DNA from 3 places in the Lysinibacillus sp. GW821-FHT14F06 genome. Region 1 is predicted to be linked to each of the others. Evidence: riboswitches for the same ligand, from Rfam matches in the RefSeq annotation. Region 1 holds a riboswitch; each other region holds the start of a gene.
What was found. A riboswitch is a leader RNA that binds a small molecule or an ion and turns the genes downstream of it on or off. The one in region 1 is predicted to bind S-adenosylmethionine.
Positions count from the first base shown of each region.

Region 2: linked by a shared signal. The riboswitch ahead of metA (homoserine O-acetyltransferase MetA) and the one ahead of AC1RNS_RS12315 (O-acetylhomoserine aminocarboxypropyltransferase/cysteine synthase family protein) in region 1 are both predicted to bind S-adenosylmethionine.
Region 3: linked by a shared signal. The riboswitch ahead of AC1RNS_RS25745 (bifunctional homocysteine S-methyltransferase/methylenetetrahydrofolate reductase) and the one ahead of AC1RNS_RS12315 (O-acetylhomoserine aminocarboxypropyltransferase/cysteine synthase family protein) in region 1 are both predicted to bind S-adenosylmethionine.

Region 1 covers NZ_JBXAPF010000011.1:121,249-132,168, forward strand. The annotation lists gene AC1RNS_RS12300 (homoserine dehydrogenase) at 217-1,203, opposite strand; gene AC1RNS_RS12305 (hypothetical protein) at 1,699-1,968, shown strand; gene AC1RNS_RS12310 (hypothetical protein) at 1,965-2,351, opposite strand; gene AC1RNS_RS12315 (O-acetylhomoserine aminocarboxypropyltransferase/cysteine synthase family protein) at 2,733-4,034, opposite strand; SAM riboswitch class I at 4,153-4,266, opposite strand; gene AC1RNS_RS12320 (glycerol-3-phosphate acyltransferase) at 4,423-5,055, shown strand; gene AC1RNS_RS12325 (DASS family sodium-coupled anion symporter) at 5,252-6,733, shown strand; gene scpC (succinyl-CoA:acetate CoA-transferase ScpC) at 7,167-8,690, opposite strand; gene chrR (class II chromate reductase ChrR) at 8,972-9,703, shown strand; gene AC1RNS_RS12340 (hypothetical protein) at 9,917-10,342, shown strand; gene AC1RNS_RS12345 (hypothetical protein) at 10,398-10,920, opposite strand, start outside.
Region 2 covers NZ_JBXAPF010000021.1:33,230-44,149, reverse strand. The annotation lists gene AC1RNS_RS17600 (bifunctional cytochrome P450/NADPH--P450 reductase) at 1-1,689, opposite strand, end outside; gene metA (homoserine O-acetyltransferase MetA) at 2,089-3,024, opposite strand; SAM riboswitch class I at 3,141-3,251, opposite strand; gene AC1RNS_RS17590 (nucleotide excision repair endonuclease) at 3,445-3,816, shown strand; gene AC1RNS_RS17585 (TrmB family transcriptional regulator) at 3,871-4,653, opposite strand; gene AC1RNS_RS17580 (TSUP family transporter) at 4,779-5,549, shown strand; gene panF (sodium/pantothenate symporter) at 5,596-7,041, opposite strand; gene AC1RNS_RS17570 (YhdT family protein) at 7,041-7,304, opposite strand; gene AC1RNS_RS17565 (type 1 glutamine amidotransferase family protein) at 7,432-8,064, opposite strand; gene AC1RNS_RS17560 (transcriptional regulator) at 8,202-8,381, opposite strand; gene AC1RNS_RS17555 (methyl-accepting chemotaxis protein) at 8,743-10,437, opposite strand.
Region 3 covers NZ_JBXAPF010000055.1:6,115-17,034, forward strand. The annotation lists gene AC1RNS_RS25720 (YdcF family protein) at 1-244, shown strand, start outside; gene AC1RNS_RS25725 (SEL1-like repeat protein) at 313-1,599, shown strand; partial or broken gene AC1RNS_RS25730 (protoglobin domain-containing protein) at 2,197-2,634, shown strand; partial or broken gene AC1RNS_RS25735 (methyl-accepting chemotaxis protein) at 2,917-3,402, shown strand; gene AC1RNS_RS25740 (protoporphyrinogen oxidase) at 3,720-5,108, shown strand; SAM riboswitch class I at 5,234-5,332, shown strand; gene AC1RNS_RS25745 (bifunctional homocysteine S-methyltransferase/methylenetetrahydrofolate reductase) at 5,419-7,266, shown strand; gene metH (methionine synthase) at 7,259-10,690, shown strand; gene AC1RNS_RS25755 (GNAT family N-acetyltransferase) at 10,863-10,920, shown strand, end outside.

The DNA of each region.
Region 1 (10,920 bases):
CTTTGTGCTTAGGCCTGCGTGATGCAGATCAGTTAGCCGTTATCGAATGGATGCGATGATTTTAGGCTAACATCCATTATTAACTCCTTTTCGATTCCGTGACATCCGCCGGAGACTTAACTTCTTTCAGCGGGTGTTTGGACACCCGCTGAAAAGTAGCTAAAATTCGCATTCATCTCACCATCTATACAGGTGGGAGATTTTTGATGAAAGAAGTTAAATACTCACAACAAACCCAGCACGTTTACCAATAATTTCAGCATAATCCTCAACCATAACACTGGCTGTAGGATACATGCCTGCACCAGGTCCTACAAGCGTCAAAGTGCCGATATAGTTCGTATCTAAGGCAACAGCATTATTTACATCATCTACTGGATACAGCGGGTGTTCTGCGTCTACTAATAAAGGTTCTACTTTGGCTATAATCTTACCATCTGCTAGTCTTTCTACCTCTGCAACATGACGATAGCGCAGACCCTTTGCAGTTGCTTCCTTTACCTGTTCAGCAGAAATGCTGTCAATGCCAATCACTTCTACTTCTGCCCAATCCGGCTGCTCACCAAATGCCAATGCACTTAACACCATTAATTTCTTAAACGAATCTTGACCTGAAATATCGTTATATGGGTCTGCCTCTGCGTACCCTAAATTTTGTGCTTCTTTTAGCGCCGTCTCAAACGACCATCCTTCTGCACGCATTTTCGTTAATATATAGTTACATGTCCCATTTAGAATGCCTTGAATACGACTTACGTCATTGACAAGTAAAATATTTTTCATTGTTTTAATGACAGGTACTCCGCCCGCAGTTGTCGCCTCATAACCTACAAAAACACCATTCACTTTCGCAAGATCTTGTAACTCTAAGCCTCTCTTAGCGAACATTACCTTATTAGCAGTAATGACATGACATTTATGTTCAACTGCGCGCTTTAAATATGTAAAAGCTGGCTCCTCATTCACGATTGCCTCAAAAACAACCTGCATGCCCGGTTCCGCTAATACATCATCCATACTAGTTGTCATCAAATGTGCTGTGCCAGGTACACGTTCACGACTAGCATCTGTCACTAAGATTTTTGCTACTTCTAACTCAATGCCTAATTTATTTTTAAGCTCTTCTCGCTTTTCGTTTAATATATGGTAAATCCCCTGACCTACCGTCCCAAATCCTAAGATCGCTGCCTTTATAGTTGCCATTCCTGTTATTCCCTCCAACTTACATTCCGCAGTTTCATTATATTTAAGCATTAGCTTCATCCGTACTAATTTTGAAATGTGCGTACACCAGTAAAGTAACTTTGATAAATATGACTTTTTGGTATTTCACCCTCATCTAGAATAAATTTGGCTCATGTAGATAAACCGACGTACAAATTCAAATAATTCAAAATTTAACTTAAAGAAAATTGTAACGCAAATACATACATTGCACAAGAAAAATCTTTCTAGGACGGACATTTGTTTTCCCTAGACGTGCAAAAGAAATCGGTTTCATTCCCTTTATTATACGTTTTTTAAGATGTTCTATAATCTATGAACAAATATTGACGATTTTTTATCTTCATTCAGTAGGAGACTACTACCTCTACAGATGGTGAGATGAATGCGGTTTAGGTTCCTTTTCAGTGGGTTTCCAAACACTTACTGAATGAAGATAAAGCCTCCGGCGAATGTCACGGATTTTTAGAAGGAATGAATTGTGCAGGCACAATTCAAAATCCTGACGCATTGTTTATCTGTGCGAAAGCGAAGCGACAGCAACAATTACGCCAAGGCGAAATTGATAAAAGGATTGTCTTTCTTCTATTATATATGTATGTTACAACATCTATAAAAATTGTTCTTTTGATAGATAGCCATAAAATTATTTACAAAAATAGCTTACTCCCTTTTTCTGTTCAATTAAAAAGCTCATTCCCTGTAGCAGCAGAGAATGAGCTCAAATATATGAGGGAGAATTAACTAGCTTTTATTAACAACTGATAACGAGATTGTTTAATAGCTTGCTGAACAAGTCCTATTTCATCTTGTGTAAAATTTGGTATAGCATACGTACGTTCAACTAGTTGAAATGTACCGTATTTTAAATAAAACTCTGTCGCAGGTAGATGAATATGACTCATTCCATATTCTTCATATGCCTCAAAAACTTCTTTTACTGTATAGCCTTCCTCTTTTGCATAAACATTTTCCTCAAAAGCAGAATGTCCAAAAGTTTGTTGCCACTTACTTTCAACTGATGCCAGTATGTTTTGAATGGACATGTTGTTCACAAACACATGACCTTCATTTAGTTCGTAAATAAGATAAGATGCAATGTTTTGTGCACTATAAACATTTCCCATTTAAAACACTCCTTTATCATCAGTTTTTTAGTGAGAGTAGCTGCTGGCTTGGCAGCTACTCATATATATTTCAAAAGTGGGGGAGCACTTATGAAAACGAATGGAATCATAGTATCATTTGGAGCACCTAACCGATCAAAAAGTCAGTGCTGGAAATTGGTTCTAGGTTGGTAGCCTTTCGAACGCTTAACTTATTTCCTAGTATACAACATGGTTTTATCTAAGTCAATAATACTTATAAAATTACTAGGTATTATTTATAAAAAATTTCAGATAATTTATCAAATGAGATAAGTGCTTGATGTAGCAACGTTTTACGCATTACCAAATGAGGCTTATCGAATGAGAAAATACGTAAACGCCACAACATTAGCCGATATTTTATGCTTCAACCTTTTGTTGTGAAGCTGTTACTTGCTCAATAGCTTGTTCTAAATCTGCAATAATATCCTCTACTGCCTCTAAACCGATTGATAAGCGAATGAGCGACTCGGTTACGCCAGTTTGAATTAGCTCTTCTGCTGATAGTTGCTGATGTGTAGTAGAAGCTGGATGAATTATTAATGATTTAGCATCCCCTACATTAGCTACGTGGGAGAATAATTTCACACTATCGATTAATTTACGCCCTGCTTCACGTCCACCTTTAATGCCAAATGTAAGCACAGAACCGAAGCCATTTCTTAAATATTTTTTAGCTAAATCATGTGTAGGAAAATCTTCTAAGCCATTATAATTTACATATTCCACAGATGGGTGGTTTCGTAAATATTCAGCTACTGCTAAAGCATTTTCGTTATGTTTAGGGATACGCAAATGAAGCGTTTCTAAACCTTGTAATAAATTAAATGCTGCATCAGCACTTAATGTTGGTCCGAAGTCACGTAGTAATTGTACACGCAGTTTTGTAGCAAATGCAGCTGCTGCTGTGTCTATACCATATCTGATACCATGATAGGAAGCATCTGGCTCAGTGAATCCTGGGAAACGACCACGAGTCCAATCAAATTTCCCTGCATCAACGACAACGCCACCTAAAGTTGTTCCATGTCCACCAATCCATTTTGTTGCGGAGTGAACAACGATATCGGCACCGAAGTCAATTGGTGTAGAGCCATATGGTGAAGCAAATGTACTATCAATAATTAATGGTAAGCCGCTTTCATGTGCAATATTAGCCACTGCTTCAATGTCCAGTACTTTTAAACTTGGGTTACCGTAAATTTCAGCGAATACTGCTTTTGTTTTATCAGTGATTGCTGCTTTGAAGTTCTCAGGATTTGTTTCATCTACAAAAATTGTTTTAATACCATAGTTTGGTAGTGTGTTAGCAAATAAGTTATAAGTACCACCATATAAAGAGCTAGCTGCAACAATTTCATCCCCTGCACCTGCAAGATTTAATATTGAAAATGCTATTGCTGCTGCACCAGATGAAAGTGCTACTGCTGCAGTACCGCCTTCTAATAAAGCGACACGCTTTTCAAATACATCTACAGTTGGGTTCGTAATACGCGTGTAAATATTACCAGCTTCCTCTAAGGCAAAAAGACGTTGCGCATGGGCAGTGTCTTTAAACACAAAAGCTGTTGAGCGATATACGGGTACGGTACGAGATCCTGTTACTGGGTCTGGCTCTTGGCCACCATGTAACAGCAATGTTTCTGGTTTAAAATTTGTCATTATATACCTCCAAGTGGTTATTTTTTTACGATGGTACCGGAGATGAGGAGGATTTTTTCAGTAGAAAAACAAAAACCCCCTTCAGCTAAGAAGAGGGTTGCGGTTGCAAGTTTTCCTCCCCTTATCTGCCAGATCCAAGTAAGAATCTGTAGGAATTAGCACCTTAGCAAGTATGTCACTTACTGGTTGCCGGGCATCATAGGGCCTATCCCTCCGCCGCTCTTGATAAGAGTATTGAGATTCAATTTCCATCGTTGTTACACAGTATAAACATAGACTTTTTTTCTGTCAATACTAAAATTTTATTTTTTCCGAAACTTCAGTCTGCTTCTTTACGTAATATGAACGCATACACTATTTTAATATTTATTTAGAAAGGAGGATTTTCATGATCAAAACCATCATTCTATTTATTATTGTTGGTTATTTTATCGGCTGTCTTCATGGCTCTAAAGTGGCTCAGTTTTTATCCGGTGTAGATTTAAAAAAGACTGGTCATGGGAATGCAGGTGCATCCAATGCAACCCTTTCCCTAGGATGGAAATATGGGGTATTAGTAGCGATTATCGATATTGGTAAAGGTGTATTAGCGATTATCGGCGCACATTTCTATCTAGCAGATGCAACACATTACACAGAGGTACAGGTTTGGCTCTTCATCTATCTCATAGCAGCAGGTGTCATTCTAGGTCATAATTTTCCATTTCATATGGGCTTTAATGGCGGTAAAGGTACAGCCTCCATCATAGGAATCTTGCTTGCTGTTGATTGGAAAATTGGTTTATTTGCACTTATTTTATTTGTCATTTTATCTTTTGCAACAAACTATTTAATCGTTGGCGTTTTAGAGTTTTATCTTGTTTTTTGTACAGCAACTTTTTTATGGATTCCTGGGATAGGTCCAACGATCATTGCTTTGCTACTTTTTGGAATAGCTATCATTTTGCATATAGAAAATATTAAACGATTAGTCAAAGGAACAGAGCCTAAAGTAACTTCAGCTTTTAAGAAAAAGAAATAATAATTTTTTGGATGTTTTTGTCTTTTCTATGACCATATATTTTCTCTTTATTTACTATTAATGCTGTAAAAAAAGAGTATTTCACATATTAATTTTTTCTCCAGTAAATAGACAAATTATTTTCTTAATAAAACATTTTACTGACCGATGTTATAGACAATAATCGTCATATTTATTGTAGAAAGGATGAGAAAATATGTCTACACTTCAACAAGAAGCAGCAAAACGTAATTTGAAGCCACTTTGGATTGGTTTAGCCTTTGCTTCATTAATCATCATTATTTTTTTACCTAATAGCGGCGATTTACCTGTTGCGGGTCAACGGGCTTTAGCCATCTTAGCTTTCGCAGTCATCCTTTGGGTAACGGAAGCAGTTTCATATCCTGTCAGCTCTGCCATGATTATCGCACTCGTAACTGTTTTACTAGGACTTGCTCCGTCAATAGACGATCCAACAACAGAATTAGGAACAGCAGGTGCCTTAAAACTAGCTTTAAGTGGATTTAGTAATTCTGCAGTCGCCCTAGTAGCCGCAGCTCTATTTTTAGCAGCAGCGATGCAAATTACCAACTTACATAAACGACTTGCCCTATGGATACTTTCGCTTGTAGGGACTAAAACAAAAGCAATCGTTTTTGGGGCCATTTTAGTATCTATAGCACTCGCATTTTTTGTTCCTTCTGCTACAGCTCGTGCCGGAGCAGTGGTCCCAATACTACTTGGAATGGTCGCTGCATTTGGTTTGCCTCGTGATAGCCGACTCGCTGCCTTACTTGTCATTACCTCAGTACAGGCCGTCTCCATTTGGAATATTGGGATTAAGACAGCAGCCGCTCAAAATATGGTCGCTTTAAATTTTATTCAAGAACAATTTAATGTGGATATTTCTTGGGGTACCTGGTTACTCTACGCAGCCCCCTTCTCGATTATCATGTCTATAGCTTTATTTTTCATTATGATTTCTCTGATTAAGCCTGAAACTAATAACATAGAAGGCGGTAAAGAGGTAATCAAAAAGCAGCTTGCAGAACTAGGCCCATTAAAAGCTCCAGAAATTCGTTTAATCATTACGTCAATGATTTTACTATTTTTCTGGGCAACTGAGGGCAAGCTACACCCATTCGACACAACAACAGTCACAATTATTGCCATCGCTATTCTATTAATGCCCAAAATTGGTGTTTATACTTGGAAGGAAGTTGAGCCTCATATTCCTTGGGGGACAATTATCGTCTTTGCGGTAGGTATTATGCTAGGCACAGTTTTATTGAATACGAAAGGTGCATCATGGTTATCTGACAAGGTGTTTGGTTCACTTGGTCTAGATACTATGCCGATACTAGCAACAATCGCATTGGTTACACTATTTAATATTCTTATTCACTTAGGTTTTGCCAGTGCGACAAGCTTAGCATCTGCGCTTGTACCTGTGTTTATCGTTTTGGCCTCCACATTAACTACTAATGTTGATCAGGTCGGTTTCGTCATCGTGCAGCAATTTGTAATTAGCTTTGGATTCCTGTTACCGATAAGCGCACCACAAAATATGCTTGCTTATGGTACAGGTGCTTTTACAACAAAGGATTTCTTGAAATCTGGTATTCCATTAACCATTATTGGTTTCATCCTAGTGCTTCTGTTCTCCATGACTTACTGGAAATGGATTGGATTATTGTAAATAGAGTCATTAAGTACTCTTTAATGAGTATCTGGGCAAGTCTTTGGGAAGCCTGAGCTTTTCTTTGGGCAACTCGATCAGTTCTACGGGTGACCCGAGCTTTTCTTTGAGCAACCCGATCAGTTCTATGGGTGACCCGAGCTTTTCTTTGAGCAACCCGATCAGTTCTTCGGGTGACCCGAGCTTTTCTTTGAGTAACCCGATCAGTCCTTCGGGTGACCCGAGCTTTTCTTTGAGCAACCCGACCAGTTTTTCGGGTGACCCGAGCTTTCTTTGGTCAAACCGATCAGTTCTTCGGGTGATCTGAGCTTTTCTTTGAGCAATACAATCAGTTCCCTGAGCAACCCGAGCTTTTCTTTTGGATACTATTATTAACACGAAAGTCTTGAAGGATAAATTAGCTATCCTTCAAGACTTTTGTTATACTATTCTATTATTTTTTTGATAATGCTGCGTCCTTCATAGTGCCGCTTTTTGCATAATTAATATGCCATGAAAGCGCTTTCTCTAAGTCGTGCGGCGTATGATGTCCACCTGTTGCTTCATTAGCATCGTTAAAATACTTCCATAATTGCTCACGATACTCAGGATGTGCACAATTATCGATAATTAACGCAACTCTTTCTTTCGGAGCCAGTCCTCGCAAGTCCGCTACCCCCTGCTCTGTCACGATTACGTCTACATCGTGCTCTGTATGATCCACATGTGATACCATTGGAACAATACTTGAGATATTACCACCTTTTGCGTAAGACTTTGTGACGAAAATACCCAATCGTGCGTTACGTGCAAAGTCTCCAGAACCACCAATACCATTCATCATTTTTGTGCCAGAAACATGCGTTGAATTCACATTTCCGTAAATATCAACTTCCAGCGCTGTATTTACAGAAATCAACCCGAGTCGGCGAATAATTTCTGGCTGATTCGAAATTTCCTGTGGGCGTAATACTAATTTATCTGCATATTTATCAAAATTACCATAAACCCGGTTTCCAACTTCCTCTGACAGGGTAATAGAAGTAGCAGATGCAAAACTTACTTTACCAGCATCAATTAATTCGAATACTGCATCCTGCAGCACTTCTGAGTAGACCTCTAAATTTTCAAACTCAGACTCTTTGAAGCCTAATAATACAGCATTTGCTACGGACCCTACTCCTGACTGAATTGGTCGTAAACTCGTTGTTAAACGTCCCACTTTAATTTCATCACGTAGGAAGCTTAATAAATGATTGGCCATAATATCTGTTTCTTCATCAGCCGGAACAATTGTTGATGGCGCATCTAAAATATCAGAAATCACAATACCCTTTACTTTCTCTAAATCTAGCGGAATACCTGTTGTGCCAAGTCTATCTGAAGCCTTTTGTAATAGAATTGGGTCACGTTTTCCTTGTGGTCCTGGAACAAAGATATCATGCACTCCCTCTAATGCATCAAGCTGAGCCACATTCAGCTCAATAATTACTTGATTGGCCTCTTGTACAAAAATCGGAGAATTACCAACTGAAGTTGTAGGAATTAGTAAGCCATCTTCTGTAATAGCAGCCGCTTCAATAATCGCAAAATCAATAGGACCTATAATGCTCTGTCGTACTAATTCTGCATTGTGTGACAGATGCGCATCGACAAATGTAATATCACCACTGTTGATTTTATTTCGAATTCCCGCATCTGCCTGGAAAGGTCCACGTTTACGAATAACGCCAGCCTCGGCTAAGTACTGGTCAACTTCAGGACCTAGTGATGCACCTGTATATACATCTACCTGAAAGCTCTCTTTTTTAGCTTTTTCAACAAGTGCAAGCGGCACTACTTTAACATCACCAGCACGTGTAAATCCACTCATCCCAAGTACCATACCATCCTTAATCCAAGATGCTGCTTCTTCTGCTGTGACAACCTTGCTTCTCAGCTGTTCATTACGAAGCTTTTTCGCTAACTTTTCTTCCATTCCTTATTCCTCCATCCCACTTTTTTTGTTCAACTGAATTACTTGGTAGGTATCCCGTTGCGTAATTCCGAATATTAGAAGTTATACCAAATAAACCGTCGCATACACAATTTTATACTATTTAGAATATTTAATCTACATACGAGAAAATATTATATTTTTCGAGAAATTTTATACATTTATTAATTATTTAAAAATAGTTTAAGCGTCTAATACATTCGATTTTGTAGAAAAAGCGTGATATGCTCTTCATATATATAAGGGAAAAAGGAGAATATTAAATGGTTAAAGATTTATTGCGTAACCACTCTTCGGTTCGAATTTATGATGGTAATCCAATTTCGAAGGAAATTATCGAGGAGTTAATTGCTACTGCGCAAATGGCTGCTACCTCTCATTTTGTACAAGCTTATAGTGTTATTTTGGTAACAGATGAGGAAAAAAAGGAACAACTAGGCTTGCTCTCTGGTAACCCTCGTCAATACGAAACCTCTGGTGCTGCATTTGTCTTTTGTGTAGATTTTAAACGTCTACAAATAGCTGGTAAACTAGAAGGCGTAGAAATTGTAGCAGATACAGCCGAAAACGTGCTTGTTGGGGTTGCAGATGTATCATTATTTGCTCAAAACTTTGTTATTGCTGCAGAGTCAATGGGATACGGTATTTGCTATATTGGCGGTGTTCGTAACAAACCTGCGGAAATTAGCGAATTATTGGATTTACCTGACCATGTTTTCCCACTCTTTGGCTTAACGATTGGGGTTCCCGCTCGCCGTAATGAAGTAAAACCTCGGCTACCAGTTGCTGCAATCCTACATGAAAATGAATACAATGCACAACAGTACGAGGAGCTTTTACCAAGTTACAATGAAACAATGGAAGCCTATTATAATAGTCGTTCTTCCAATAGAAAAATTGACAACTGGACAAAACAAATGGCTGATTTTTTAATGGAACAACGCCGTCCACATATTAATGAATTCTTAGCTAAAAAAGGTTTCAATTGGAAATAGTTTCAATTCAGATTTTATAGGTGGGGTTACTATCGTATGATACTAACTCCACTTTTTTATATGTAGAATAGCTCGTCATATTGCAATTAGTATATTCGTCTCTATTATTATGTTAAATTAAGGTACAAATTAAACGAAAAGACTCTTTCCTTTTCCAACAATTCCATTCATATTTATAGATGATGACTTTATGTGGAAAGGAGTTCTGTTCAAATGTCCCATGTCAATAAACATCTTGCTCGTACTTTAGAACAACAACATAAGCGAAGTGTTAGAGGTTTGTTTTTAAAAATTCAAGACTTAAATAATAAATGTATGTTATTAAGAAAGAGGCTGGAGCCTCATATAGATATGACCGTTTATCAGAGTGCTATCGATTATGTAAATGAATTCGTTTCCCATACAACTATCTTCAATTTGAAATTTATTACCAATACACAAAACTTAGAAGTATTAGTATTACATACACTTTTGTTGTCATATGTATTAGAAAATGAAGATCCCTGCTCTTTTGAATATGAACAGAAGATACTTCATGAATATATTCAGGAAATTTTCGACTTAAACGAGCATGCAAAAACACTTTTTATTAATCATCAAGAAAAGATGCTTTACTATATTCAATCCCAAACAACATAAAAAGACGATCTGCGCAATTTATTTGCAACTAGATCGTCTTTTTTTAGCATATTTTCTATTGTAGACCTTTAATTATAAGAGTACGTACAGGGAGGAACTGCTCACCTGTATCCCCGTAAGTAAGAATGACTTCATCGCCTTCTTGTAAATAAATTGAAAGTGGTTCCGTTTCTGCACTCACTAAGTAATTTTCCCCATTACTTAATAAAAATGATACAACGGTAAAGTCGCCTAGACGCTCTTTATATACGCGTAATACTTTCCCACTAGCATTTTTTTCAGTTGCATTCGAACTGCCATCAACCGTATTTCCTCCTCGGCTCAAGGCTGTTTTATACAGTTTTAGTGCCTCTTTAGGGGTTGTTGCAAAAACCGAAATTTCAGGATTTGCTGCTGAAACAATGAAATAGTTTTGTAAAAAACCATTTGAATCAAGCACCGCAGTTAACCAACTAGCTTCCCCGTAAAAGTTATATAATACAGGCATTTCACCAGACCATTTCTTCTCAATAAATTTCTTCTCAATAATTTGCAAATTCCCTTGTGAATCCATATAAGATGAATCCAAATTTCCAGTA
Region 2 (10,920 bases), on a different contig from region 1:
GCTATTCGCATTACTATTCTCTAGCCATGAGAGAAACTTTCGAGCATTTCTTGGGGGATGACCATTATAAGAAGAGCAAACAATAAATACTGCGCCCTCTTTAGGTAATTTTCCAGCATACTCATCTAGTGCAGCTACCTCACAACGAATACCATACAAAATAGACTCGTCTGCTAATTGTTTGGCAATTCTTTCTGCCGACCCCAAATCAGAACCATAAAGGACTAGCAAAGACATTTTTGCATTCTCTACATTTGGTTTTGGTAAAGTATGCATTTTTTCTTGTTGCTGAGGTGCTACTGTTGTTTTTTGGTTAATTACTCGATTACGCTGCTTTACTCGAATTTTAAAATCACCTGGCTTTATCGTTAGAGTTTGTTGTATTTTTAATTGATAATTGTCATAATCGATTAATTCAAAACGCTGTAGAATCATTCCTAATACCAATGTTGCTTCATGAAGGGCAAATTGCATGCCGATACAGGCACGCTGACCATTTCCAAACGGTTTAAAGGCATGTGTAGGAACATTCTGAGGATCTTCAAAGCGCTCTGGATAAAATTGTTCCGCATTTTCACCCCATGCATTTTTATCACGATGAAGCTGTGGCAGAAGGACACTTATATTGTCACCTTTTTTAATCAAGTACTTGTCGCCAATGACAGTATCCTTTTTTGCATAAAGCTCAAAGCCAGGTGCTGTCGGCCATAATCGTAATGATTCATTTAAAATTAGACGAATGTACTTTAGCTGTCCTATTTGTTCATATGTTGGTGTTTCTTCAGTCAAGATCTGATCAACTTCTGCATAAGCCTTCTCTAATACTTCAGGATGTTTGATTAAAAAATAGAGGGCAAAGGATAGCAATCCGCTTGTTGTTTCATGCCCAGCTATCAAAAATGTAATGATTTGATAGCGAATATTTTCATCGCTTAGTGTTTCTCCTGTGTCTGGATCTTTTACATTTAACATGCGGCCTAATAAATCAATTTCCTCCTGTGCACCTCTTGCCTTTCGCTCCTCAATAATTTTATCTACTAATGTAAACATTATTTCGATATCTTCGTTAAATTGACGCCTAGTGCCAACCATCATCAGATTTTGTATCTTTAATCGGGAACTTTTTAGCATAGCTTCATTTAAAGCACGAACCATACTCATAATAAAGGGGCTATGTGTTTCTCTATAAAAGCTATTAAAGCGATAATTAAAGCCACATAAACCAATTGTGTCTAGTGTTAATCGTGTCATATCTTCCGGGACTTCAATTTCCTCCATCGGATTTAAGCGTTCCCATTTTTGTATCAGCTGTGTAGCAATATCCGTCATCATAGAATGATAATCCTTCATAGCCTGTTTACTAAACGTGGGAAGTAGGATATTATGTGCCTTTTGCCAGTTCGGCTCAGTTGTTCTGCTTGTAAACAGGCCATCACCACCAAAAGCACGAACATTTTCTAACTCACTATATATCTGCTTATCAAAACGAGAAACATCACAAACATCAGCTACCAAATCATGACCAGATATTACCAGGCTAGTATAACCTGGTATTTCTAATCGATATATCGGCCCATACTCTTCTGCAAGCTTACAAAGTGATAATGTTGGCTGCTCTTTATCGATTAAAGGCAAATGGCCAAGTGGACCAAATGTTTTTGGTTTTGGAACATCCTCTACACTTATCATCATGAATCCCTTCTTTCAGTAAATTTAAAATGATAGTTAAATCTATCATTTGATAAAATAATATACCACATATGAAGTAGATTCAACTTTTTAGAAATTATCAAAGGGAAGAATGGCAGTATTTGTGAACAATAAGTGAAATAGCTAAAAGCCCAACCTCTCTCACTAATAAGTGGAGACATTGGGCTTTTTGCGGGTTTAAATTTAACTTCTTTCAGCAGAAGTCTCCCGCCTCTAAAGGTGGTGAGATGAATGCGAATTTAAGCTACTTTTCAACGGGTGTCCAAACAACCGCTAAAAGAAGTTAAAGCCTCCGGCGGATGTCACGGAATCGGAAAGGAGTTCTTTGTGTAAGCACAAAGCCGATTCCGGACTCAATTATGTCGAGGCATAATTGATTTAAATATGATATTCAATTTCATCAACGAAATCCCATTCATATGGTGTTTCTTGATAAACATAGTAATTCAGCCAGTTTGAGAATAACAAATGGGTATGGGCACGCCATGTATTAATCGGCTCTTGTGCTGGGTCGTCATTTGGGAAATAGTTCACTGGCACAGCAATGTCTAACCCTTTTGAAACATCTCGGCTATATTCATCTGCTAAAGTTGTCGCATCATATTCAAGATGACCTGTAATCATAATGTTTTTATTATCCTTGGACTGCACAATAAATACACCTGCATCCTCTGAATAGGATAGTAAACGTAAATCAGGATGATTGCGTACTTCATCTATAGAAACAGATGTATAACGAGAATGTGGTGCAGTAAATAAATCACTAAAACCTCGCACTAAGTCCACTGTTAAATCTGTAATAACATGCGAGTAAACACCAGAGCATTTTGCTGGAAGTTCAACCTTCCCGATCCCATAATGATGATATAAGGCAGCCTGTGCCCCCCAACATATATGTAGAATCGATGTCACATTTTTCTTAGACCAATCCATAATTTGTGAGATTTCCTGCCAGTAATTCACTTCTTCAAAAGCCATTTTCTCAACAGGAGCACCTGTAATAATCATTCCATCAAAGCGGCGATGACGAATTTGTTGGAATGTCGTGTAAAATAACTGTAAATGTGATTTACTAACATTTTTTGATTCATGTGTTGCTGTATTTAAAAATGTAATATTGACTTGCAGTGGCGTATTCCCTAGTAAGCGCAGTAACTGAAGCTCTGTTTTCTCTTTTTCAGGCATTAAGTTGAAAATCAATATATTTAATGGACGAATTTGTTGTGTTTTCGCACGATCCTCTTCCATCACGAAGATTTTTTCCTCTCGTAAATGTTCTCCAGCTGGTAAGTTTTTTGGAATATTAATTGGCATCTTGCATTCCCCTCTCTTTTAATTCACTCTTAATGTTTACAATGACACTTTTTATGAAATTAAAAAATCCCCCTCATTCCATGCGAGATAGAATGAGAAGGGATTTACCACGTTCACTCTTATCTCTCAAAGGAACAAACCTTTGCTGGAATTAGCACCTTTCTAACATTTGTTAGAGGTTGCTGAAGCGTCATCGGGCCAAATCCCTCAGCTTCTCTTGATAAGATTATTTAATTAAAATGAATTGTAACATGAACTATTAAGAATATCAATAAAACATAGAATATTTTGTCATTACTATGCATGTTTAGCTAAATTTTGATGAACACTAATCATCATAATAACATATGAAATTTTATGGTAAACATGCTGTAATTATGTTACCATATACCTTTAGTAACAGAGAGGAACGTGAATAGCTTGATTAAAATTGAATTTCCTAAACCAGATTTAGTGATTCGCCAGCGTGAGCAAGATTTAAAGCCTGGTGATGTACCAATTACACCATACCATGGTTTTATTGACTTCCATAAAATCACACGAGACAAAGGTGGCATTTTCTTATTTTACAATGAGAAAAATGAGCTTTTATTTGTCGGTAAAGCGCGTAAAATTCGTCAGCGTATAAAAAAGCATTTTGAAGACAATGTATCGCCTATGAAAAATCATCGTCAAGAAATTTTCAAAATTGAAGTTTATGAAATAGAGGATCCAATGGAACGTGAAATTTACGAAACGTATGCCATTAATGTTTTCCGCTCTAAATATAATGTTGATAAAGTATTTTATTAAAAAAGAATCTGCTTGCCTCTTAAGTATTACAAAGGCAAGCAGATTCTTTATTTTCTACTCTACAAAAAATGCTTTACGTTCTTTAGTAATCCATTCCTCAAGCTCATGATCATCTCGTCTTAATAGACGATTAATAAGGACATCATGCCATATATAATCTTCTAATAAACAAATGTGAACCGGATCATTCGTAATAAAAGCGGTTTCAAGATTTGAAGGAGAATGTCCATAAATCATCTCTTGACCATCTATAGACAAGATAAACCAGTGCGGTGTAGAAGATTTTTTCGTATAATATGTCATTCGATGCATATCGATGGATGACACAGGTTCATGCACATATAGTGTAATACCGTGAACAGGAACTTGTTCAGCCACCAATAAAATATCCTCTCTCAATGCTTCATACATCTCTTCCCACATAGAAAGAAGTACCTTTTTCTCCGCTTTCTTTAATAATGACTGACAGTAATTAATAATTGTCTCCTTCCCTTTTAACATTAACACTTTAGGCTCCGCTTCCTGCTCCTTAGTTTCTAATTTTTCTAATTGGTCACTAATTGACGTAAAATTCGATTGCCAGCGCTGTTGAATTTGCTGTAAAAACATAGCAACAGGAATGGAAGAATAAGTTGTTTGATCAGCAGCCTCCTCTTTCAGCACTAATCCTTTTTCAACGAGCACATCCAGTATGTCATAAACTCTTGCTCGAGGAATACCAGAGTTTTTGCTGACCTGATAAGCACTAATATGGCTCTTTTGGACAAGTGCCGTATAGGCCTTTGCTTCATATTCTGTAAATCCTAGCTCTTTTAATTGGGCGAGTAATTCATCCATCCAATCCCTCCATTTCCTTTATTATAGAATAATTTGATGAATAGAAGCTAATGAAAAAAATAGTCTTTACAGCGAAATAAAAATTAGTTACTATTTCAGTAGTAACTATCTAATGAGGTGTCAACATGCTTTTTGAAGTAGATGTAAATGTAGTAATTTTATTGATTGCGTTTGGGTTTCTCGCAGCCTTTGTAGACTCTGTGGTTGGTGGTGGTGGCTTAATCTCATTACCTGCTCTTTTGTTTGCGGGTTTAAATCCTGCAGCAGCCGTTGCAACCAATAAGTTAGCGGGTACTATGGGTTCTTTAACCTCTACGATTTCCTTTTATCGTTCAGGACAGTTAGACATTCGTTCTGTCATAAAATACTTTCCACTAGCCTTTGTTGGATCGTTATTTGGCGCATGGACTGTACATTTAATCAATCCCTCGCTACTCAAACCAATCATGCTCATAATGCTAGCAGGAGTAGCAGTTTATACGATTTTTAAAAAGGATTGGGGCTCTGTATCTGCTGTTAAAACATTATCTCCTTTACACTTGGCTTTATTTATGTTTTTGCTATTTAGTATTGGGTTTTATGATGGGTTTCTTGGTCCAGGTACTGGATCATTCTTAATCTTTAGCTTTTTACTTGTTGGCTTTGATTTTTTAAAGGCTGCAGGAAATGCAAAGTTTTTAAATTTAGCAAGTAATTTTGCGGGTCTTTTAATGTTCGTCTACTTAGGACATGTTCATTTTGCCTATGGTTTCATAATGGGCATCGCTCAAATTGCTGGTGCAATGGTAGGTTCACGTGTAGCCATTAAAAAAGGTAGCGGTTTTGTGCGTGTTTTGTTTATTATTGTGACCATAACATTATTAACAAAAAATGCATATGATTACTTTGCTCATTAATAGACATGAAAAATGCCGTGAACGAAATTTCACGGCATTTTTCTAGTTAAATAAATAACTTATCTTCCTTAAATTTATGGCTTGTTAATAAACTTACAATTACAAAGATAAATAAAGAAGCGACAATCGGGATAGTCACGGTATGCATTCCGAAGATGGACGGGTAAAAACGATCAATAACAATATACAAGATCATGCCTGAAAACATTGACGCAATAGCACCGTACTTATTAGCCTTCTTCCAATATAGCCCTAATACAACGGTCCAAATAAAGACTGCCTCAAGTCCACCAAAGGCAAATAAATTCAGCCACACTAATAAATCTGGTGGATTCACAGCAAAAACGATAACGGCTAAACCTATAACAGTCGTGACAATAAAGCTAGCCCGCTTAATTTCTGTATCATTAGCTGTTGGTTTTATATAATTTAGATAAATATCCTTCACTACAGTAGAGCTTACAAGCATCAATAATGCGTTGACTGTTGACATTGTGGCGGCCATTGGTGCGGCTAAGACTACACCTGCTAAAAATGGCGGTAAAACCTTTAATGTCAGTAGCGGCATTACCTTATCCCCAATCTCAATTCCTGGTAAAACTGGACGAGCTAAGACACCAATTAAATGCATCCCAAACATGATTGTTCCTATGGCAATAGTACCAATGATAATCGCTAAATGCATGCTCTTAGAATCCTTATAGCTCATAGCACGAACTGCGATTTGTGGAAGCCCCACAACGCCAACCCCAATCAAAATCCAAAATGTAGAAACATATAATGGTGTTAACTCTCCCTCTGCTCCAAATGGAGAGACAAAATTCGGGTTTTCCGCGACAAGGGATGCCATAATTTGATCGATGCCTCCACCTGCGATAATTGTCCCAATTAATAATATTATCGTTCCAATGACCATAATAGAGCCCTGCACAGTATCTGTTAATGCAACAGCACGAAAACCACCGATAATGACATACACTAATACAGAAATAGCAAAAATAAAGAGTGCTGCTGTGTAGTTTAAGCCTGTTAATGATTCAATAAGACGTGCGCCACCTACCCATTGGGCCATCATGGCAGAAAATAAAAAGACAATAATACTAATTGCGGATAAGATGACAATCACATGACTTTTATAGCGCTCTCGTAAAAAATCAATTAAAGTAATGGCATGATAACGTCTTGCAAGAATGGCAAATTTCTTCCCTAATATCATAAGCACAAAATAGCCTGCCGGAAGCTGTGCCATTGCTAATAACACCCAACCTAGACCTTTCGTGTAAGCAACACCTGGACCACCAATAAAACTACTTGCACTACCATACGTAGCTATCATGGTCATAGCTAAGAGGAAGCCTCCCATTTCACGACCACCAAGAAAGTACTCCTGTAAAAATGAATTGGAGGAACGTATATGCTTATTAGCCCAGACACCAATACCAAAGATAATGACTAAAAATAATAACAGTGGAAAAATAACTTGCCAATGCATTATCGATCCACCTCCTCATCCTCAAACGGTACCTCTTTGAAGAAAAGTTTCATGACAAGCCAAATGAGAAGTATCATAAAGCCTGTCCCTGCGATACAGCTATAGAAAAACCATGCAGGGAAACCGAAAACATAGGTATAGCTTGTCGGATCCCCAGAACCTAGTCCATAGGCAAAGCCAAACCAAATCGCAAAATTGACGATGACAAGCACGACACCAATAAGCGCCTCTCGATGCGCAACTTTAAATCGTTGATCTTTCAAAATAAAGTCCCCCTAACCTACTCTATTTTACTGATATGTATCCATTATGGGAACCTTTGTGAAAAAATAAATGCTAGCAAGATGAAGATTATCGCTTTTATTCTTTTAATAATATTCCTCCCATTTTCTATTCAATAGAATTCATTAAATCAAAAAAGTATTTTGGTTCTTGCGTCTGATACAGCTTGAACCATGCATGTAATGTTTCAGGTGCAAATACACCAAGCAATTTCAATACATGCATTGTAAATTCCAAAGGAGCTATTCCTGATGCAGTAATTAAATTACCATCAGTTACAGCCGGTTCCATTTCATAATATTTTTCTCCACTATAATTAGGACAAACCATTTTCAAATATTCTAGATGATTACTTGTGTGTCTTTTAGAATCTAGTAACCCCTCGTTTGCCAGTCTCACTGTTGCACCACAAATTGCAGCAACAATAATTTTTTCTTCCCTTAAATATTTAGATACCTTTTTCAAAATAGGATCATGAATTGAATCCATCCAAGTATTTCCTCCAGGAAGTACAAAAACATCCGAACTTGTTAAAATACACTCATCAATAGAAACACTAGGTATTATTTTTAATCCTCCCATTGTTGTAACAGCATTTTTATGAATACCTACTGTAACCACCTCTAAAGGTGCTAGTTCCTTTTTAAAATACCTTCCTGAGTTAAGTTCAGCAATTAAATAGCCTATCTCCCAGTCTGACATTGTATCAAATACATAAAGATACACCTTTGCATTCATAATAGACACTTCCTTTCTAATTAATAAATCCTATTATAAAAAAACTTCACTGACATCCACTGTCAGTAAAGTTTTTCGTTTGATAATAATTTATTTGTTCATATAGAAATTTGAGAAATTAAGCATTTTTTCACTTTAAATTAGTCAAAATCAAAAGGATTAAGCGAATATTTGTTAAAAATACCATATACATGCCCACAGTTATTACAAAAAGCAATATTAAACCATGGTTGTCCATCTTCTGATTCTTCAGTACTATCTTCAGATACTATGTGTTCTAATCCCTCGATTTTACATTCAGGACACTTTGGCTTTGCCATAAAATTCACTCCTTTCATCTACCCAATTCGACTAAAGGAAGGATTTCCCTGCTGATTTAGACAATAAAAATAACGCTACGACTATGCTAGCGTTTCTGTTTGTACAGCCGTTATAAGCAAAACACTAATGTTGATATATAGCTTCACAAGTATTCATAAAGTTGGTTTACAGATTGTGTAATGCTGCTGGAATTTCACCTGCATTAAACTGTACTTTTTTTTAAGTAATAGGCTGTCCATTGCTTAATTGTACTTGATAATATTTTAGAGCGTATTTCAATACAAAGAAAAAGCACCTAACCCTCTATAAAATTTAGAGGTGTCAGGTGCTTTTTCTTAACCTTACATCTGTTGCTTAGCCTTAGTAATGAAATTTCTTTAATAAGCCCTGAAGCTCATCTGCCTGCTGAGCCATTTCCTTAGCTGTAGAAGCCATATGTTCTATCGAGGCTAATTGCTCCTTAGCAGTGACTGTTACATGTTCAGAACTATCTGTTGCACTACTAGCAATACGAGCCATTTCCTCTGTGGAAGCGGTCACTTCTTCAATGCTTGCTGACATCTGCTCTGTCACCGCAGAAATGTCATGAAGCTGCGAACTTACTCCTTCTATGGACTGCATAATTTTTTGGAAGGCCTCTTTTGTTTCATCAACAACTTCCATACCTGCAGCAGTTTCCTTCGTATTACTCGAAATAGCTGTAATCACATTGGTAGTGTCGTGTTGAATCGATTGTATAAGGGCCGCAATTTGGTCTGCTGATTGCTTCGATTGCTCTGCTAATTTTCGTACCTCGTCTGCTACTACGGCAAAGCCCTTTCCTTGTTCCCCTGCCCGTGCTGCTTCAATCGCAGCATTTAAAGCAAGTAAGTTCGTTTGATCTGCAATACTAGTTATCACATCTACAATATTGCCTATTTGTTGTGACTGTTCACCTAATATTCGCACCTGTTTCTCTACATGATCAGATGAATCATTTATAATTGTCATTTGCGACATCACACGATTCAAGGAATCATTTCCTTGCGATGCCTCTTGCCCCATTACATCAGCAGCATCTGACACTGTTGAAGCGGTTTCAGCCACTTGCTGAATACCAATCGCCATTTCCTGCATGGCCGTTAAGCTCTCCGCTGTGGTATGTAATGTCGTTCTAGAGCCTTGTGCTAAATCTTGTAGGGTTGAGGCTAATGCTCTCGTCATTTCTGCTGATTGATCTGATTGAGACGTTAAATTATCAGAGGATAAATCAACCTGATGAGATGTGTGGGCAATCTGTTGCATTAGGCTCTTTAAACTTGCCAGCATTTTATTAAAGGATTGTGCAAGCTCACCTGCTTCATCCTTTGAACTAATTTGTAGCTGTTTTGTTAAATCCCCTTCCCCTTCTGCAATATCTCGAAGTTGACGGTTCATTTCCTGAAGTGGTCTTACAAATGCTCTTGTGAAAAGGAAACTACCCAAAGTCGCAATGGCGGCTCCTATTAACATGACAATAAACAGCTTGCCGATAAATGCAAAAATAATTTGTTGAACCTCATCTATCGTCTCACCAACAAACCACATCCCAATAATGTCTCCATTAGCATCTTTTATGGGTGCATAGAGTGTTAAATATTTTGTCCCAACAACATCAGCTTCACCTATAAATGTATTGCCTTTCTTCATTACCTCTTCAATAACTTTCGGGTCAGCATCCTTGCCAACTAAGCGATCACCATTAAGCTGTAAATTAGTAATCAGCCCTTTGGTTCCTTGAAAAATCGTCACACCGCCTTCGATGCTTTCTCCCACCTCATCTACAAAGTCCACTTGGTCAACTATTTTCGCATTGCCTTTATAAAGCTCTCCATCTTTTATTGCCCAATCTCCTTTAAATCGTTCTTCAAGCAGCAAATAACCAACCTTTGAAATATGCGTTATACTTTGCTCGAAATTATTACGCATAATATCCTTCACTTGTACATAGGAAACAACGCCAATCATAATGCTTAAACATATAATGACCACCACTAAAAGCAAATTAAATTTTGTACTAATTTTAAATGTGCGCAAAATCTCTCTCTCCTTTCTTAAATAGCTTGTAGGAATAATATGTATAAAATGTAAATCACGTTAATTAAACATGATTCTAATAATAGTTTCAATACATTATCAATAAATTAATATATTTTACAAATATGAACGGTTTTTTATTGAAGGAAGTTGTGGCAAATCTAGTGATACTAATAATTTAATAGATAGTTTAATATCATTAGGGATGATTTTTGGTTGTGCTATAGGTGTAATTTTTGGCATGCTTTTTAAACCAGGCTTTCAAGTATTTACTGCTAGTTTAGGAGTTGGAATAGGGTATTTATTTGGAAGAGTTGTTTTTAGATAATATAGTAAGAAAAGAAACTCATAACATAAAGATATGAATAACAGAACTATATTAGAAGTTTGATTTGTTGAAGATAAAAAATAGTCCCTCATCTATATAAGTAAATCTCCATTAGTAAACAATAAGCAAAAAATCCACGTTAAGTCACTGTTAGC
Region 3 (10,920 bases), on a different contig from region 1:
ACAAGGTAAAAATTATCGATCTTTATTTGTAACGAATAATTTCCATGTATTCCGTGCCAGTATATATGCCCGAAAGTCAAAGCTTGATGCACAAGGAGTTGGTTCAAAGACTGCCTTTTATTATGTTCCAAATGCTTTTACTCGAGAGTTTATCGGTTTATTAGAGATGTATAAATGGGCTCATATATCTGTTTTTTTATTTATCACATTACTCATAGGATTAATACTAAGAGCGTATGTGTAATCAATTTTAAACTGTCTTCCATATAATATTGGCAAGGCGGTTTTTTTATAATGCAAGGGGGGAAACGAATGTATGGACAATTTTTAGCTGAACGAAATAAAGAGCGAATTGAATCCTTATTGCTGCTCACGCAAACTCAAGGTACATGGTTTGCACAAAATATCAAATTGCTAACATTTGAAGAAGTGCCATTAACAGCATTGCATAAAATGGTGTATCAAGTTGTGCATGGGCTTCTAAAAAAAAATCAACAACGCCATTTACAAATTGTTCATCCAGAGCAGACACAATCAATACAGGAAAATGTCTTAACGCTTTTAGCTGAGTATGATGATTTACTGCGTGAAGCGATTCCACTCCCTATATATATTTTAATTTGGCAAATTTCCTCACTCGAGAAATTAGCCAATTGTATTGAGGTTGTAGACGATGTAATCGATGTATTGGAATGGTATTTTATCAATCAAGATGAGCAGTTTGAAGCATTTGATGAAGAAGATTTAGATCATGAGGTCATTATTGATTTATATAAAGAAGCAATAGAAGAACAAGATGTAGAAGCACAATTCCAGCTTGGGGAATACTATAGTGCTAGCGATAGTTCCTGTTTTCAGCCTGAAAAATCTTTAAAGTGGTTAGAATTAGCCGCATCGCAGGATCATGCTGATGCGCAATATGCACTTGGTAATTTTTATTTTGAAGGCATAGGTGTACAGGAAAATTATTGTAGAGCTTTTTCGTTGTATGAGGCAGCAGCAAACCAAGGTCATCCTGATGCAGCGAATAACTTGGCAGATATGTATTTTAACGGTGAAGGTGTATCAGAAAATATGATACTTGCGAAGAAATGGTTTGACTTCGCTGCCAAGCAAGGTGTTGCAGAAGCAATGTTTACTCTTGGAATTATTTACGAGCAAGGTTTAGGCGTCGATATTGATGAGGAGCACGCATACTTCTATTATAAAAAATCTGCCGAAGCAGGCTATGTTGAAGCTCAATATAGACTTGGAGGAATCTGTTTTGAAGGGCGACTAGGTCAACTGCGAGATGTAAATCGTGGATTATATTGGTATGAAAGAGCTGCAGAGCAATATCATGTTGATGCATTTTATGATTTAGGATTTATTTGGAGTCAAGGTTTAACCGGTATACGTAATATCGAGAAAGGAATTCATTGGTTTAAACAAGCTGCTCTTCAAGGAGATTCAGAGGCAAAATTACAGCTTGGGCATCTTTATAATAATGGAGAGGGTATACCTAGAAATATGAAAGAAGCAATTAAATGGTACGGACTGGCTGCAGAGGCAGGAATAGAAGAGGCGGCTGTTTTGCTGAATGAATTAAAAGGAATGTAAATTTTTCGTAAAAATTTTATAGTCATTTAGTTTCGATTATAACTTCCGTTTTTATGAGTATAAAGAATGGTGTTAGTTGTTTTATTTAGGTATATAATAATACATGAAACTAACGGTAAAAATATTAATATAGTGAAGGGATAATAAAGACAAAGGGAAAATAAACAAAAAATAAGCAAAAGAAACATTAGTTGATGCAATTTAGCTGCCAAAAGATATTGTGGTAGCTTTTTTACTGCATTTAGTCAATAGTTCGGCTATAGGGACTTTTTATACAATTAATGGTAAAAAATGTATACCTTGAAATTGACAGCTATTTATAAAATGTATAAGGTATATGAGTGATTTTGAAAAGAGCAGATCATGCTACGGCAAAATGCTTTTTAGCAACTAAAGAGAAATTAATCTAAGGTACTTATAAACCTATTTTCTTACATTTTGTAATATATATTTTTGTAAACGGAATTGGAATTTCTCAGCTTTGCAAAAGTACACGTGAAAGAGGGAAAATGTGTGATTTTTCAAAAACAGAGAAAGACAGCAATGATAGACCTTCAGCAATATGTTGTAAAAATGGATGTTTCTAATTGCGAGTCAATGGTCAAGCAAATAGAGATGCTAAATTTAACAAAACAGGATTTACAATATTTAAAAGCCTTTCAGCCATTTGTTGTAGACAATATTAATAACATAGTAGATAGATTTTATAGAATGATAGGAACGGAGCATGGTTTAGTAAGTATTATTAATAATCACAGTTCTGTAGAAAAATTAAAAGTCACGCTGGGGCGCCATATAATTGAAATGTTTAATGGCATAATTGATGATGAATTTTATCAGAGACGTACTAATATTGCCAAAGTACATGTTCATATTGGTTTAAGAACACAATGGTATATTTGCGCTTTCCAAGATTTGTCATTATCATTCGTTGGCTTAGTGGAAGAGTACATTCATCATCCTAAAGATCAATTTAATACAATACGGGCCATCTCTAAAATTTCAAACTTTGAGCAGCAATTAGTATTAGAAGCCTTTGAAAATACTGTTGAGCAGCACAAAGAGAATATGGAACGGAAAAAGGAAGCAGTGGAGAAGGAAATCGTAGCGTCTACAGAAAGTCTTGCTTCAATATCCCATGAAACAAATATCTCATTTCATCGAATAAGCAAGCAATCCGATGAAATTAAACAGTTTGCCAAAAACTCACTTTTAGTGTCGGCGATGGCTGAGAAGCAGGCATTAGAGGGGCGAGAACGAATAAAGAGTCAATCACAAAATATGTGTAATATTATTGAGTTGCTGAAGGATATAACTGAGAATATTGAACAGTTGACTGGTATGTCAAAAGAAATGGAATCAATTATGAGTGTTGTTACCACTATTGCCAACCAGACCAATTTGTTAGCTTTAAACGCAGCTATAGAAGCAGCCCGTGCTGGAGAAGCGGGTAAAGGCTTTAATATAGTTGCAGATGAGGTTCGAAAACTATCAATTCAAACAAAAGATTCTGTAACATCAGTAGCCATGTTGTTACAAAAAACAAATGAACGGACAGATAAGTTAACACACTCTCTTAATAATATTCAAGAAGAGGTCATATCTGGCAAGGAAAATATGGTTCAAACAGAAGGGCAATTTACGAAGATATTAGAATCAATGACAGAAGCAAAAGAACAGAATGATAGTATGGAAAAAGAAGTATTAACAATAGCAGAGATTCTTAATGAGCTGGGAGTTGCCTTTGAAGAAGTAACAAATTCAGCCGAGAAATTAGCAAATGTTGCCCAACACTTAAATTAATTCACGGCAAGGATATTTTTATTGGGGCAAACGAAAATCTACAGCCTGTAAACACTATAACAAGCATCAATATGTGTAATTTAATGGTTCGTGAGGTAATATATAGGTTGTGTAATGTAACAAGCAGATGTCCGAGATTGTAAGTTAAAAGTATTTTTTCGTTTCATCATGGAAAGATACATACTTTAGTCATAGAAATGGAGCTATCCTAACCACTGGATAGCTCCATTTTTGCTAAATTTGTAAAGGGTTTAGCGTAATTTTCAATAAAAAGAGTTTATACTAAAGGAAGACAACAAAAATTAGGGGCGGTTAATATGGAAACAGTGGTTGTATTAGGCGGCGGTATTACGGGTTTATGTACGATGCATTATTTGCAGCGTCAAGTGAAGGAGAAAAATTTAGATGTAAAGCTTGTGCTTGTTGAAAAAAATACATATCTAGGGGGTAAGTTACACTCTGATTACGAACAGGGATTCATTATGGAAACAGGGGCAGATTCGATTGTAGCTCGTCATAAAGGTGTTATGGAGCTTGTTGAAGAGCTTAATTTTGAGAAGGATTTGGTATATAACGAAACTGGGATTTCCTATATATACACAAATAATGAGCTCCATGCCATTCCGGCAGATTCGACGTTCGGTATTCCAATGAGCTTACACTCTCTGGAAGAAAGTACACTTGTATCCGAAGAAGGTAAAAAAGTAGCGTTAAGGGATTTGACAATGCCAAATGTGGGCTTTACAAAGGACAGCTCTATTGGAGAATTTTTAACGTATTATTTAGGAGAGGAGCTTGTCCAAAACCAAATAGCGCCAGTACTTGCAGGAGTGTATTCAGGAGATTTACATCAACTATCGATTGCTTCCACTTTACCTTATTTAATTGATTATAAAAATGAGTATGGAAGTATCATTAAAGGTTTTGATGCAAATCGAGAACAATTTGTAAAAGCTGCTAATAAAAAGTTTATTTCGTTTAAAAATGGTTTATCGTCTTTAATTGATCGTCTTGAAGAAATGTTAACTGATGTAGAAATTTTAAAGGGAATTACCACTACTAGTGTCAACAAGCAGGAAAATCACTACCGAGTTACTTTGGCAAATGATACGATCATTGATGCAGATCATGTTGTTTTAGCATTACCTAATGAAGCTGTACAGAGCCTATTAACGGATGAAACATTGAACCGTTATTTTGAACAGTTCAATACTGCCTCAGCCATTACAATTTATTTAGGATTTGATATACCTGATAATAGATTGCCAGCTGATGGAACAGGCTTTATTGTGTCACATAATTCGGATGTAATCTGTAATGCAGCGACATGGACAAGCCGCAAGTGGAAGCATACTTCAGCAAATGAGCAATTACTCGTTCGAATCTTCTATAAAAGCATTAACCCTGTGTATGAGAAATTACTTACGATGACAGATGAAGAATTAACAGTTGTTGCCCTAGAGGATGTAAGAAAAAGCTTGGGGATTGAAGAAAAACCAAATGTCGTAAATGTGAGTAGATGGATTGATCAAATGCCAAAGTATGATTTAGCGCATCGTGAGGCATTACAGGGTTTATTACAAGAGCTCGAAACAAATTATCCGAATTTATCCATTGCGGGCTGCTCTTATTTTGGTGTAGGTATAGGTGCTTGTATTCAAAACGGTAAAAAAATTGGGGAGAATATTGCTGAAAAACTCTCTTAATTGCAGAATATAAGACAAAAAATTATATTTTTCGTTTGAAATATCCTTTGTTACGTGAAATAGTCTTGACTCAAACGTTTGTTAACGATATGATTCTTTTAATTATTTAAAAAATTCATACTAAATTCTTATCAAGAGAAGCTGAGGGACTGGCCCTATGATGCTTCAGCAACCAACTTTTGTCAGGTGCTAAATCCAGAAGACCCTATGGTCAAAGATGAGAAGGAACAACAATTACGAAACGTAAAAGCCTTCTTTGTGTTAAAGAAGGCTTTTTTATTATAGAAAAATAGGAAGAGGGGCTAGTTTTATGGGATTGCTTGAAAAGTTAAAAACGCATGTTCTGACAGCAGATGGTGCAATTGGTACGGTATTATACGGTTATGGCTTGGAGTACTGTCATGAGGAAATGAATGTTCAAAGACCAGAATTAATTGAAAAGATTCATAGAGAGTACATCGCGGCTGGAGCCGATATTATTCAAACAAATACTTATGGAGCGAATGCCATAAAATTAGCACGCTATGGATTAGAATCGCGTGTTCAACAGTTTAATGAAGCTGCTATTACGATTGCAAAGCGAGCTGCTGCAGATGGTGGCCAATTTGTTTTAGGAACTATTGGAGGAATTCGAGGCATCCGAAAAAGCGATGCAACGTTAGAAGAAATTTTATCGACCGTGGAAGAGCAAGCAACTGTCTTACTTGCTGGGAATCCAGATGGACTTTTACTCGAAACCTATTATGATTTTGAAGAATTAACAGCAACATTAAAGATGCTTCGAGCAAAAACCAAGTTGCCAATAATTGCGCAAGTTTCAATGCATGAACCGGGAGTATTGCAAAATGGAAAGAGTTTAAATTACGCTCTACATGAGCTTGAGGCACTTGGCGCTGATATCGTAGGTGTTAACTGTCGTTTAGGTCCATTCCATACGATTCAAGCATTTGAAGGTGTAGAACTTCCTGAAAAGGCATTTATGTCAGCATATCCAAATGCATCTCTTCTAGACTTAGAAGATGGTCGGGTTGTTTATGAGTCTGAGACAGACTATTTTGGTCGAGCAGCCGTAGCACTTCGAGATCAAGGTGTACGTTTAATAGGAGGGTGCTGTGGTACGACGCCAAAGCATATTGCTGCAGCGAAAAAATACTTAGAGGAATTATCTCCGGTAGAAGAAAAATTAGCGAAGCCTGAAAAAGTAGAGATTGTACGTGAGGCAGAACCATCAAGATTTGAGCCTCTGCATTTAAAAGTAAAACGTCAACGCTCGGTTATTGTTGAGTTGGATACACCGAGACATTTAGAAATCGATGGCTTTATTAAAGGTGCTAAAAAATTATATGAAGCAGGCGCAGATGTGGTTATGATGGCAGATAATTCGCTCGCGTCTCCAAGAATAAGTAATGTGGCAATGGGCGCATTGTTGAAAGAAACACATGGGGTACGTCCGTTAACACATATTACATGCCGAGATCGTAATTTAATTGGCCTGCAATCCCATTTAATGGGCTTAAATGCACTAGGGATTCATGATATATTAGCGGTGACTGGAGATCCAACAAAGGTTGGCGATTTCCCAGGGGCAACAAGTGTTTATGACGTATCATCAATGGAGCTGATCCAATTAATCAAACAGTTAAATGAAGGTGTATCATTTTCAGGGAAGCCGCTGCGTCAAAAGGCGAATTTCTCTGTAGCCGCTGCGTTCAATCCGAATGTACGTGTATTAGACCGAGCTGTATCTCGATTAGAAAAGAAAATTGAGCATGGAGCAGATTATTTTATTTCACAACCTGTCTATACAAAGGAAAAAATTATAGAAATTTATGAGGCAACAAAGCATTTAGAAGCACCAATCTATATAGGGATTATGCCAGTAACGAGCTATAAAAGTGCGGAGTTCTTACATCATGAAGTACCAGGCATTAAATTATCTGAAGAAGCCTTAGCACGTATGAAGGCTTGTGGCGAGGATAAGGAGCGCGCAACGCTTGAGGGAATTGCAATTGCTAAGGAATTAGTAGAGGTAGCTGCACAATATTTCAATGGTATTTATCTTATTACACCATTCCTACGCTATGATATGACACTAGAACTAATGAAATTTATTGAGCAATTGGATGAACAAAAAAAAGGGGTAAGTATAAATGGCTAAGCATTTGATTGAAGAGCAACTAGAGAAACGAATTTTAATTCTTGATGGCGCAATGGGGACAATGCTACAGAATGAAAACTTATCAGCTGAGGATTTCGGTGGCGAGGAATATGATGGCTGTAATGAAAATCTTGTACTAACTAGACCGGATGTGCTTGAAAAGGTTCATAGAAAATATTTAGAGGCTGGGGCAGATATTATTTGTACAAATACATTTGGAGGCACTCCTCTTGTATTAAATGAATATGATCTGGGGGCGAAGGCAGAGGAAATCAATAAGCGTGCTGTAGAAATAGCACGTAAGGCAGTGGATGATTTTTCTACCTCTGATTGGCCGCGTTTTGTAGCAGGAGCGATGGGGCCTACTACAAAAACCTTATCAGTGACAGGTGGAATTACCTTTGATGAACTAGAAGAAAACTTCTATGTACAGGCAAAGGCATTAATTGAAGCTGGAGCAGATGTATTATTGCTAGAAACCAGCCAGGATATGCTCAATGTTAAGGCAGGTACTTTAGGAGTATCTCGCGCATTTGAAGTGACTGGCAAAGAGCTGCCTGTGATGATATCAGGAACAATTGAACCGATGGGAACGACACTTGCAGGACAATCCATTGATGCATTCTACATTTCTATCGAGCATATTAAACCACTATCTGTAGGTTTGAACTGTGCGACAGGTCCAGAATTTATGACGGATCATATTCGTTCATTAGCAGAGCTTTCAACGGGGTATATAAGCTGTTACCCAAATGCAGGCTTACCGGACGAGGAGGGCTGCTACCATGAATCACCAGAGTCACTGTCACAAAAGCTAAAAGGCTTTGCTGAAAAGGGATGGTTGAACATTGTAGGAGGCTGCTGTGGAACAACACCAGCACATATTGCTGCCATTCGTGAGGTACTAAAAGAGGAAACACCACGCCAATTACCAGAGACAACACATGGTCATGTAGTGTCAGGTATCGAGCCATTAGTGTATGACGATTCTATGCGTCCATTATTTATTGGAGAACGTACAAATGTAATTGGTTCTCGTAAGTTTAAAAATCTAATTATTGATGGGAAATTTGAGGAAGCCGCAGAAATTGCTCGTGCACAAGTCAAGAATGGTGCCCATGTTATTGATATTTGTTTAGCGAATCCTGATCGCGATGAACTAGCCGATATTCGAGGCTTTATGCAGGAGGTTGTGAAAAAAGTAAAGGTACCTCTTGTTATTGACTCAACTGATGAAAAAGTTATCGAAGAAGCACTTAAATTTTCGCAAGGGAAAGCTATTATCAACTCTATCAATTTAGAGGATGGGGAAGAGCGCTTTGATGCTGTGTTACCTCTTGTGAAAAAATATGGTGCCTCCTTGGTTGTTGGAACGATAGATGAGCAAGGCATGGCGGTTGATCGACAGCGCAAGCTAGAAATTGCTGAACGTTCCTATAACTTGTTAACAGAAAAATGGGGACTTGCACCAGAAGATATAATCTTTGACCCATTAATGTTCCCAGTAGGTACAGGAGATGAGCAATATATTGGCTCTGCTCTAGAAACAATCGAGGGAATTCGACTCATCAAAGAAAAAATGCCACGTACATTAACGGTTCTTGGTGTCAGCAATATCTCATTTGGATTACCGCCTGTTGGTCGTGAGGTATTAAATGCAGTTTATCTCTATCATTGTACACAGGCAGGCTTAGATTATGCCATTGTGAATACTGAAAAACTAGAGCGCTACGCTTCCATTCCAGAAGAGGAAATTAAGCTTGCAAATGATTTATTGTTTAATACGAATGATGAGACACTAGCCGTATTCACTGATTTTTATCGTGATAAAAAGAAAGAAAAAACAGAGGCTGATATTCCTAAAACAGTCGAAGGTCGCTTAGCTTACTATATTTTAGAGGGGACAAAAGAAGGTCTGATTGAGGATCTGGAGGCTGCTCGTGAAATATTTGAAGCACCTCTTGATATTATTAACGGACCATTGATGGCTGGAATGGCTGAGGTCGGTCGATTATTTAATAATAATCAGCTTATCGTTGCGGAAGTATTACAATCTGCTGGTGTTATGAAGGCTGCTGTTGCTCACTTGGAGCAATTTATGGAGAAAAATGAAGAGAGTGCTGGCAAAGGGAAAATGGTGCTCGCAACTGTCAAAGGCGATGTACATGATATTGGAAAAAACCTAGTTGATATTATTTTAAGCAATAACGGCTATAAGGTGGTTGACCTTGGCATAAAAGTCACACCTGCTCAATTAATTGAAGCAGTTCGAAAAGAGAAACCGGACTTTATCGGGCTTTCAGGCTTACTTGTAAAATCAGCACAGCAAATGGTAATTACTGCTCAGGATTTCAAAGAAGCGGGTATTGATGTACCAATTCTAGTAGGTGGAGCAGCATTATCCCGACGTTTTACAGAAACTAAGATTGCGGATGAGTATGATGGACCTGTCATCTATTCAAAGGATGCGATGCAAGGATTAGAGCAGGCAAATCTTTTAATGGGTTCAGAAACACGTGCTGATTTCCTAGCTGAAATTGAGGAGTCCCGTAAAAAACGTTTAGAAGCAGATGAGAAACGAGCAGCTCGCCCTGCAAAAGAAATATCCATAAAACCTGCTCGTACAGTAAAGCAAGCATCTGTATTTTTACCAGCCGATTTAAGACGACATGTGAAGAAGGAATATGCTGTATCGCATTTATATCCTTATGTAAATATGCGTACTTTACTTGGTCACCACTTGGGATTGAAGGGGCAAGTGCAACAATTGCTTGATGCGGGAGATGCAAGAGCAACAGAATTAAAGGATTTAGTGGACGATTATTTAAAAAGGGACTTGTTAAAACCGTCTGGAATGTATCAATTTTTCCCTGCACAGGCAGATGGAGATGATGTAATTGTCTATGATCCAGCTGACAATAAAACAGAAATTGAGCGTTTTACCTTCCCGCGTCAGCAAGTAGAACCATTTTTATGCCTTGCTGATTTCCTAAAAACGGTTGAGAGTGGAGAGATGGACTATATTGCCCTAATGGTTGTTACAGCAGGACAGGGGGTAATGGCAAAGGCACGTGAACTAAAGGAGGATGGGAAATTCCTTGAAAGCCATGCATTACAATCTACAGCACTAGAATTAGCAGAGGGCTTTGCAGAAAGAATGCATCAGGAAATTCGTGACCAATGGGGCTTCCCAGATGCCACAGACTTTACAATGCGTGACCGTTTTGCTGCCAAATATCAAGGACAACGCTTCTCATTCGGCTATCCTGCATGTCCAAATTTAGAAGATCAGGAGAAGTTGTTTGGCTTATTAAAACCGGAGGATATAGGTGTTCATTTAACTGAAGGCTTTATGATGGAACCGGAGGCTTCTGTTTCTGCGATTGTCTTTGCGCATCCAGATGCTCGTTATTTTAATGTGTAATTTTACTTCTTTCAGCAGAAAATCATCGCAAACTGATCTGCATCACGCAGACCTAAGAACAAAATCAATTCTGGACGCAATTATGCCGAAGCATAATTGATAGTAAGAAATTTATGAAATATAAAAGTACAGATTAGCAAGCTGTCATAATTGATTGAAGGATGTGAACATGATGATACGCTTCATGGAGGAAAAAGATATAGCTGAGGTTTTAGACATCTACAACGATA